Regions from separate parts of the Aquamicrobium terrae genome, predicted to be linked through region 2. Evidence: predicted binding sites of a transcription regulator. Region 2 holds the regulator's gene; each other region holds the start of a gene.
What was found. Region 2 encodes PhoB, which activates phosphate uptake and scavenging genes when phosphate is short. Its sites were predicted from a motif close to TGTCATNNANCTGTCAT; they were not measured.
Positions count from the first base shown of each region.

Region 1: ugpB (sn-glycerol-3-phosphate ABC transporter substrate-binding protein UgpB) is a predicted target of PhoB. The motif match lies at 1,156-1,172, and genes of this name have one in related genera.
Region 3: ACVCNR_RS13090 (alkaline phosphatase) is a predicted target of PhoB. The motif match lies at 1,023-1,039, and genes of this name have one in related genera.
Region 4: ACVCNR_RS08700 (YdcH family protein) is a predicted target of PhoB. The motif match lies at 1,434-1,450, and genes of this name have one in related genera.

Region 1 covers NZ_JBRKLZ010000001.1:1,800,789-1,802,985, forward strand. Annotated here, with positions in the region: gene argH (argininosuccinate lyase) at 1-387, opposite strand, end outside; gene tlpA (thiol:disulfide interchange protein TlpA) at 420-1,103, shown strand; gene ugpB (sn-glycerol-3-phosphate ABC transporter substrate-binding protein UgpB) at 1,239-2,197, shown strand, end outside.
Region 2 covers NZ_JBRKLZ010000001.1:1,448,350-1,450,546, forward strand. Annotated here, with positions in the region: gene ACVCNR_RS07355 (ROK family protein) at 1-722, shown strand, start outside; gene phoB (phosphate regulon transcriptional regulator PhoB) at 701-1,390, opposite strand; gene phoU (phosphate signaling complex protein PhoU) at 1,411-2,118, opposite strand; gene pstB (phosphate ABC transporter ATP-binding protein PstB) at 2,153-2,197, opposite strand, start outside.
Region 3 covers NZ_JBRKLZ010000001.1:2,665,045-2,667,241, reverse strand. Annotated here, with positions in the region: gene ACVCNR_RS13090 (alkaline phosphatase) at 1-971, opposite strand, end outside; TPP riboswitch at 1,121-1,223, shown strand; gene ACVCNR_RS13085 (ABC transporter permease) at 1,344-2,123, shown strand; gene ACVCNR_RS13080 (ABC transporter substrate-binding protein) at 2,120-2,197, shown strand, end outside.
Region 4 covers NZ_JBRKLZ010000001.1:1,723,418-1,725,614, forward strand. Annotated here, with positions in the region: gene ispG (flavodoxin-dependent (E)-4-hydroxy-3-methylbut-2-enyl-diphosphate synthase) at 1-723, opposite strand, end outside; gene ACVCNR_RS08700 (YdcH family protein) at 1,181-1,360, opposite strand; gene ACVCNR_RS08705 (YdcH family protein) at 1,616-1,819, shown strand; gene ACVCNR_RS08710 (M48 family metalloprotease) at 1,885-2,197, opposite strand, start outside.

The DNA.
Region 1 (2,197 bases), 350 kb from region 2:
GTCCTTCACCCACAGCCGGAAATCGACCGCCACCTGATCGTTGCGCGAGCGCGCCGTGTGCAGGCGCCCGGCGGCCGGGCCGATCAGCTCGGCCAGCCGCGCCTCGATGTTCATGTGGATGTCTTCGAGCTTGGTGGAAAAGGCGAACTTGCCGTCCTCGATCTCCTTGAGGATGGTCTCGAGGCCATCGGCGATCTTCTTGCTGTCGTCGGTCGAGATGATGCCGGTCTTGGCCAGCATCTCGCTGTGGGCGAGCGAGCCCCTTATATCCTGCGCGTAGAGCTTGCGGTCATAGCCGATGGAGGCGTTGATCGCTTCCATGATCGCGGCGGGACCCGAGGCAAATCGTCCGCCCCACATCTGGTTGCTGGCCTTCTTGTCGCTCATCGCTATAACCCGTGTCCGGAGCAGTTGATAAAATGGCAGACGGCAGAAAACTTTTTCCCACCCCGCGCCTGATCCTGGCGGCCCTCGTGGCCGGAGCCGCAGCCGGCGCGCTCGCGGTATATGTCAGCGGCGGCCTTCCTGGCAACAACGCACCGGACGCGACGGCATCCGTCGCCGGACAGGATCGCGTCTGCGCCGCCAAGGCCGGGAAGGCGAAGGCGGTGGCGGCGGCCGCCACCGGCCATGTCGCCGCCATGCTGCCCGCCGATCCGCCGCAGTCCCTGGCGGCCCTCGCCTTCAGCGACCCCGATGGAAAGCCGGCTACCCTTGCCGGACACGCCGGCAAAACTGTGCTCGTCAACCTGTGGGCGACATGGTGCGCGCCCTGCCGCGCCGAAATGCCGGCGCTGGACGAGCTTCAGCAGAAGATGGGGGGCGACAGGTTCGAAGTCGTGGCGATCAATGTCGACACCGGCAACGACGACAAGCCGAAGGCCTTCCTCGACGAAATCAAGGTCTCGAGCCTCGCCTACTACAGCGACCACACAATGGGGGTGTTCAACGATCTGAAGTCGAAGGGCCTCGCCCTCGGCCTGCCGGTCACCGTTCTGGTCGATGACGAGGGCTGTCTTCTGGCCCATATGAACGGTCCCGCCGAATGGTCCACGCCGGATGCATTCAAGTTTATCGAGGCCGCTCTAGGTGACGTAAAGTAAAGCTGGATTTCCCCATAATCCTTAACCGGCTTTCATCGGAACGACACGCAACTGTTGTCTGTCTGTCATATTCGCCCCATACTCCCGACCGCGGAACTTAACTCCATTCGGTCAACGAAGTATCGGGAGAAGAAGATGAAGCTTCTGGGTATCGCAGCAGGTTTCGCCACTGCACTCACTCTGTATTCCTCGGCCAGTGCCCTTGCCGCCACCCAGATAAGCTGGTGGCACGCCATGACCGGCGCCAATGCCGAGGTCGTCGACAAGATCGCCAAGGACTTCAACGCCAGCCAGAGCGACTACGAGGTCGTCCCGGTGTTCAAGGGAACCTATCCCGAGGCGCTGAACGCCGGCATCGCCGCCTTCCGCGCCGGACAGGCGCCCGACATCATCCAGGTCTTCGACGTCGGCACCGGCGTCATGATGGCCGCGCAGGGTGCCATCCGCCCGGTGGCCGAGGTGCTTGAAGGCGCCGGGCTGAAGTTCGACAAGAGCCAGTATCTGCCGGGCATCGTCGCCTATTACTCCAAGCCCGACGGCACCATGCTGTCCTTCCCCTACAACTCCTCCTCGCCGATCCTCTACTACAACAAGGACATCTTCGAGAAAGCCGGGCTCGACGTGAACAACCCGCCCAAGACCTGGAACGAGGTTTTCGAAGCGGCGAAGAAGATCAAGACCAGCGGCGCGGCCGAATGCGGCTACACCTCGACCTGGCTGACCTGGATCCATCTGGAGAATTTCGCGGCCTGGAACAACGTGCCCTACGGCACCCAGGAGAACGGCCTGGCCGGCGGCGAGGTCGAGCTGAAGATCAACGCGCCGCTCTTCGTCAACCATTTCCAGGCGATCGCCGACCTCGCCAAGGACGGCACCTTCAAATATGGCGGCCGCACCTCGGAAGCCAAGCAGCTCTTCCTCGCCGGCGAATGCGGCATCATGACCGAATCCTCCGGCGGCCTCGGCGACATCGTCAAGGCGGGCATGAACTACGGCATCGGGCAACTGCCCTATGACAGCGACGGCAACGGCCCGCAGAACACCATTCCCGGCGGCGCCAGCCTGTGGGTGATGGCCGGCAAGTCTGACGAGCA
Region 2 (2,197 bases):
CCGACCTGCTCGAAGCCGAGTTCTCCGTGCCGGTGACGGTGGAGAACGACTCCAACATGATGGCCGAGGCGTTGCGCTGGCGCGACCCCCAACGCTATCGCGACGACTTCATCGCCATCCTGCTGTCGCACGGCATCGGCATGGGGCTGGTGCTGAAGGGGGCGATGTTCACCGGCACCCATTCGTCCGGCGTCGAGTTCGGCCATATGGTCCACCGCCCCGACGGGGCGCTCTGCCGCTGCGGCCGGCGCGGCTGCATCGAGGCCTATGCCGGCAGCTACGCCATCTGGCGCAACGCCAGCGGCCACGACGAGAGCGAGGAGCCGCGCGGCGACATAGACGAGGCGGAAATGCGGGCGCTGGCCGACGCCGCCCGCGCGCAGGACGGGCCCGAGCGCCAGGCCTTCCGCATCGCCGGCGAGGCGCTGGGCTTCGGTCTCGGCAGCCTGTTCGCCCTCATCGACCCCGCCCCCGTGGCGCTGGTCGGACTGAACGCGGCCGCCTTCGACCTGATCGAGCCGGCGCTGCGCGAGGCGATCGCCAGGACCGCCGGCGGCCATCATTCGGGCTCGATCAGCTTCAGCATCGAGCCCGACCAGATCGCCCTGCTGCGCGAAGGCTGCGCCATGCGGGCGCTGACCCATGTCGACCACCAGATCTTCGCCTCGGGCAGGTCGGGCACGGAAGGCGCCGACTCGTCTCAGTCTTCCCTGATGGCGTAGCCCGAACCGCGCACGGTGCGGATGACATCCGGCATGCGACCGGTGTTGACGGCCTTGCGCAGCCGCCCGACATGCACGTCCACCGTGCGCTCGTCGATATAGATCGTCTCGCCCCAGACATTGTCGAGCAGTTGCCCGCGCGAGAACACCCGGCCGGGATGCTGCATCATGAATTCCAGCAGGCGGAATTCGGTGGGGCCGAGCTTGATCTCGCTCTTCTTGCGGTAGACGCGGTGCTGCTCGCGGTCGAGCACGATGTCGCCGACCTTGAGCACCGAGGACAGCACCTCGGGCTTGGCCCGGCGCAGCAGCGCCTTCACCCGCGCCACCAGCTCGGGCATGGAGAACGGCTTGACCAGATAGTCGTCGGCCCCGGTCGAGAGGCCGCGCACCCGGTCGCTCTCCTCGCCGCGCGCCGTCAGCATGATGATCGGCAGGCGCTCGGTCTGCTCGCGCATGCGCAGCCGCCGGCACAGTTCGATGCCGGAGATCGCCGGCACCATCCAGTCGAGCACCAGAAGATCGGGCACGTTTTCCTGCAACCGCAACTCGGCCTCGTCGCCGCGCGTGACGATCTCGACCTGATAGCCCTCGGCCTCGAGATTGTAGCGCAGGAGCACGCCCAGCGGCTCCTCATCCTCGACCACCATGATGCGGGGTGCGATCATGCCTCGTCTCCTCGAAACACTCAGGCCGCCGGCACTGGCACGCCGGTCTCGTCCTGCTTCGGCCGATGCGCCGGCAATTGCTCGCCGGTCAGCACATAATAGGCATTTTCGGCGATATTGGTCACATGGTCGCCGATCCGTTCCAGATTCTTGGCGCAGAACAGCAGATGCGTGCAGGCGGTGATGTTGCGCGCATCCTCCATCATATAGGTCAGCAATTCGCGGAACACCGACGTGTATTTGACGTCGATCAGTTCGTCCTCGTCGCGCAGCCGCACCAGTTCCTCAGGGTTGCGCGCGCCATACTGGTCGATCACGCCCTGCACCTGCTCCAGCACCAGTTCGGCCATGTCCTCGATGGAGCGGGCGAGGCCGCGCGGCATCGCCGACTTGCCCACGGCATCGACCCGCTTGGCGATGTTCTTGGCGAGGTCGCCGATCCGCTCCAGATCGCCGGCCATGCGGATGGCGCCGACCACGGCGCGCAGGTCCTGCGCCATCGGCTGGCGCTTGGCGATCAGCGTGATGGCGCGGTCGTCCAGGGTGCGCTGCAAGCTGTCCATGACGGCATCCTCGGAAACGACGCGCTGCGCCAGCGCCGTATCGGGAACGATCAGGCTCTGCGTCGCCTCGTCGACCATCGACCGCGCCAGACTGACCATGTCCCGCACCAGCCTTTCGATCTCCTGCAGATCGTCGTCGAAGGCGGTCACCGTATGGGCACCCATCATCCAATCCTCATCTGTTGGAACGCCAGCGCACTCAGCCGAAACGGCCGGTGATGTAGTCCTGCGTGCGCTTGTCGTC
Region 3 (2,197 bases), 1.2 Mb from region 2:
ACCTTGCCGGTGTTGGAGCCGGCGGCAGCCTCAAGCGCGCCCCTGGTGGTGGCCAGCGTATAGCCGGCTTCCTTGAAGCCCTCGATATGATCGATGTCGTCCTTGCGCTTCGAGCCGGCGACCGACTGCGGCAGGAAGTAGGCCGAACCACCACCGAGAATGACCTCGGGCTTCAGATCGAAGATCTGGGTGTTGATGGCGGCCTTCTCGGCGCGGCGGCGGGTGTGGGCGAAGAGCGCGGCAGGCGTCGCGTCCTGTAGCTCGGATGTGGTGACGATGCCCACCGACTTGGACGTCTGGCGGCGCAGCGCCTCGACCAGCGTCTCGACCTTCGGATCGTCGAACGGATCGGCGGTGCGGTCGGCATAGACGCCCAGCGCGTTCACGGCGCTCTTGTGGCCGGTCATGTAGGCCGACATGGTGTTGGCGCTGTCGGTGGCGACGGCCTCGGTGGACGAGGTGCCGATGAAGGCCATGCGGTCGAGGTCGTCCATGTTGAGACGGCCGTTGGCCTTGCCCTCGGTCATGCCCCTGGACATGATGCGCGCGGCGGTGCGATGCGCCACCGAAAGACCGTCGGCGATCAGGAAGATGACGTTCTTCGCCCTGGGCTCGGCGGAGGTGCCGTAAACCTCCCAGGTCACGGTCTTTTCCTCGTCGCCGGCCTTGGCGACAACCGTGTAGGTGCCGGGCTCGGCAATCGTCACGCCTTCAAGGCGCACGGCGGAAGCCTCGACACCGTCTTCCTTCTCGATGAAAGTGGCTTCCTTGCCGAACACTTCGGCAGCCGGCTTGCCGTTGATGGTGACGCTGACATCGGAGCCGGCGACGACGCCGTCGAACTCCACCTTCAGGTCGAAGGGCGACGCGCTGAGGATCGTCGCCCGGTCGAGCGGGTAGACCGTGGCCGCGCCGGCAACGGCCGGCACCAGTACGGTCGTTGCGGTCAGGATGGCGAGCAGGCTGCGCATTGTCGTGTTCTCCGTGAACGTCGAAAGAGACCCGCTTGCTAGGGCCGGCACATTACAGCGCGATGACGGCTTTGAGACAGGCCGATGACAAAGCCGCTCCGGTTCCATTGACCTCGCTTGACAGCACAGCCGGCTTGCAACATAGATGGCGCCATTCCGAGGGGGGCGCCGCACGGCGCTGAGATGGCGAAGAGCCGGACCCTTGAACCTGATCCGGGTTATGCCGGCGTAGGAACGGAACGAGGGCCTTCGGGCAATCCTGCCAATTCTTCGCACACCTGGATCTCCATGATGACAAGTCGGGAGATCGCCATGCATTCGAAATACGAGCCTCGCCCACCGACACGGCTTCCCTTCTAGGGGCCGGCGTCCATGTCGGCTGTCTCGGCAGCGCTGCGCACCGCCCTTGTGCTGGTGGCTTCATGGCAGGCGATCGTCATCGCCTTCGCCCCGCCGCGCTACATATTGCCCACGCCGCTCGAGGTCGCGACCGCTTTCCGGCGGCAGCCGCTTTATCTTCTCGACAACGCGCTGGTGACCCTGGCCGAGATCGCCGCCGGTTTCGCGGCCGGCATGACGGCCGGCATCGCCACCGCGCTTGCCATCGCCACCTTCCCGCGACTCGGGCGCGCCGTCTGGCCGATGGTGCTGGTGCTGCAAGCCTTCCCGGTCTTCGTCATCGCGCCGCTGCTGGTGCTGTGGTTCGGCTTCGGGATGACCTCCAAGGTGGTGATGACCACGCTCATCATCTTCTTTCCAGTGGCGTCCGCCTTTGCCGACGGGCTGCGCCGCACGCCGCACGAAATCGTCGATGCCGCCGCTCTCACCCCGGCCAGTCACCGGCAGACGCTGTTCCTGCTGCGCGTACCGCTTGCCTTGCCCGCCCTGATTTCGGGCCTGCGGGTCGCAGCACCCCTTGCCCCACTGGGCGCGGTCATCGGCGAATGGGTGGGCGCCTCGGCCGGGCTCGGCTTCGTCATGGTGCAGGCCAACGCCCGCATGCAGACCGACACCATGTTCGCGGCCATGGCCGTCATCGCCGTGCTGGCGCTGGCGCTGCGGCGGGCCGTCGACCTCCTTGCCCCCCTTCTCACGCCCTGGGCGCGCGAAGGCGATTTTTCCTCCACTCCCAAGCAAAGGAAGCCAACATGATTCGACCCTGCGCGCTCGCGCTCCTGCTGTCCGTCGCCACGGCCGGGGCGGCCCATGCCGCCGACAAGCTCACC
Region 4 (2,197 bases), 280 kb from region 2:
CATGCCGGCTTCGGTGAGACCCAGATGCAGCGCGTGGTCGCAACGCCTTGCAAGCTCGGCATAGACGGCGATCAGGTCCTGCACGCCGCTGACCTTGGCCGACAGGATGATGCGGTTGCGGCCGAGGCCGATTTCCTCTGCCATATGCGCCGACAGGATGGCCGATTGCACGATCGCCTCGCGCGTCACCTCCTGGGCGGTCATCGGAAAACCCTTGGCCTGGTTCTCGTTCATCAGCCGGGTCAGCAGTTCCTGGTCGAGCGAGCCCCAGTTGACGCCGATGCGCACCGGCTTGTCGTAGCGGATCGCCATCTCGACGATGTCGGCGAACTGCTTGTCCTTCTTGTCCTTGAAGCCGACATTGCCGGGATTGATGCGGTATTTGGCCAGCGCCTCGGCGCAGGCCGGATGATCGGCCAGCAGCTTGTGGCCGATATAGTGGAAGTCGCCGACCAGCGGCACGTCGATGCCGAGCCGCGCCAGCCGGTCGCGGATCTTCGGAACGGCGGCGGCGCTTTCATCGCGGTCCACGGTGATGCGCACAAGCTCGGAGCCGGCCCGGTGCAGCGCGGCAACCTGGGCGACGGTGCCGTCGATATCGGCGGTATCGGTGTTGGTCATCGACTGCACCACGACAGGTGCGTCGCCGCCGACCATGACGCCGCCGACATCGACGCCGACCGAAGCGCGGCGCGGGAACGGAGAGGAATAGTACCCGGTCATGCCCGGCTGCCTCTGATAGTATTCCTGGGCGTTGCGCATCCTGCCGGATACGTCAGAGGCCCTGCTGCATCAAATCTGCGTGCCGGATGCCGCGACGCGGGCGCATTGAGGCCGACCGACACGACGGACAGGCACGCGAAACTCCGCCATGAGGTGGAGGAGAGAGCCGGTCTTGTCAATGCCGCCGATGCGCCCAATGCCGGCCCCCATGTCGAATCATGTCCTTCGGCCGCGTCGCACGGCGTTCCGGAACTGCCTCATGAGCCTGGAATTTGGCGAAAAGCGGGAAATGCCAGCCGGCGGCAGTATGCCGCCGACAAGTCATTTGTCGCATCACCGGCCGCAGAGCATCGGGCCGAAAAGGGAAATCGGTTTCGGAGTTTCCGATGCTCGATCAAAGTGCCGGAGCGTTCCAGTGCATCCTGAAGGACGCATGACGCCCCAGGCCGGCGGGAAGTCAATGTGAGGTGGGTTGGGTCCTGAGTTTCTCAATCTCGTCCTTGATGGCCAGCTTGCGCCGCTTCAGATCCGCTATCTGGAGATCGTCCATGGAGGGGTGCTGCATGGCTGTATCGATCTGCCGTTCGATATCGCTATGCTTCCTCTGCAGCTCGTCAAGATGGGATGCAAGAGACATGATTGGTTCTCCCTTTCATGGTTTCCTCGACTGCAGCCGCCACCCCTGTCGCCTACATTGCCGGCCCACATGTGTGACGGCTGCATGACACTGTGCCATCAACCGAAGCGGTTGTCGAACGCATAAGCGTTGCATTCCACCTTGGACCAAAATGTGATAATGATTTGCCAGAGGGTGGTTTTCGGACCGCTCCCCGCCCGATCGGATACCCGCCGCGGCAGCGCTGCGGGCGTCGAAATTTACATATGGTAGGTAATGTCCGAGCAGGAACAGGCCGAGATTCGACTCGAATTCGCGCGTTTGAAGCAGGACCACGCCGATTTCGACGCCGCGATAAACGCCATGGTGGCGACGGGCTGCGATCCCTTGCAGATCCAGCGCATGAAGAAGAAGAAGCTGGCGCTGAAAGACAAGCTGCGTACGCTCGAAGACCGCATCATTCCCGACATCATCGCCTGAAAAAGCAGCCGGCGGCACGGCCGCCCTGAAGCCGGGCCAGTCCGCGCGCGGGGCCGCGCCGACACCTATCTGTCTGTGACGATCTTGACCTTGTCGCCGGCCGAAAGGGTCGCTCCCGGCGCCAGCGCGTTGAGCACCCTGAACAGGTCGAGCTTGCGGTCGACGCCGACCATCTGGGCGGCCAGCGTGCCCATGGTCTGGCCGGCCCGGACCGTGACGATGCGGATGCGCAGCGGCTTCAGCGCGTCCCGTTCCGCCTGGCTGAGAATGCGGAACGAGCCCCCCACCACGCCGGCCACGCTGTCCAGCGAGGTGCTGGCGGCGGGTGCCGCCGTGAGCAGCCGGTAGACCTGGCTGCCGGCGCGGATGACGGTGACG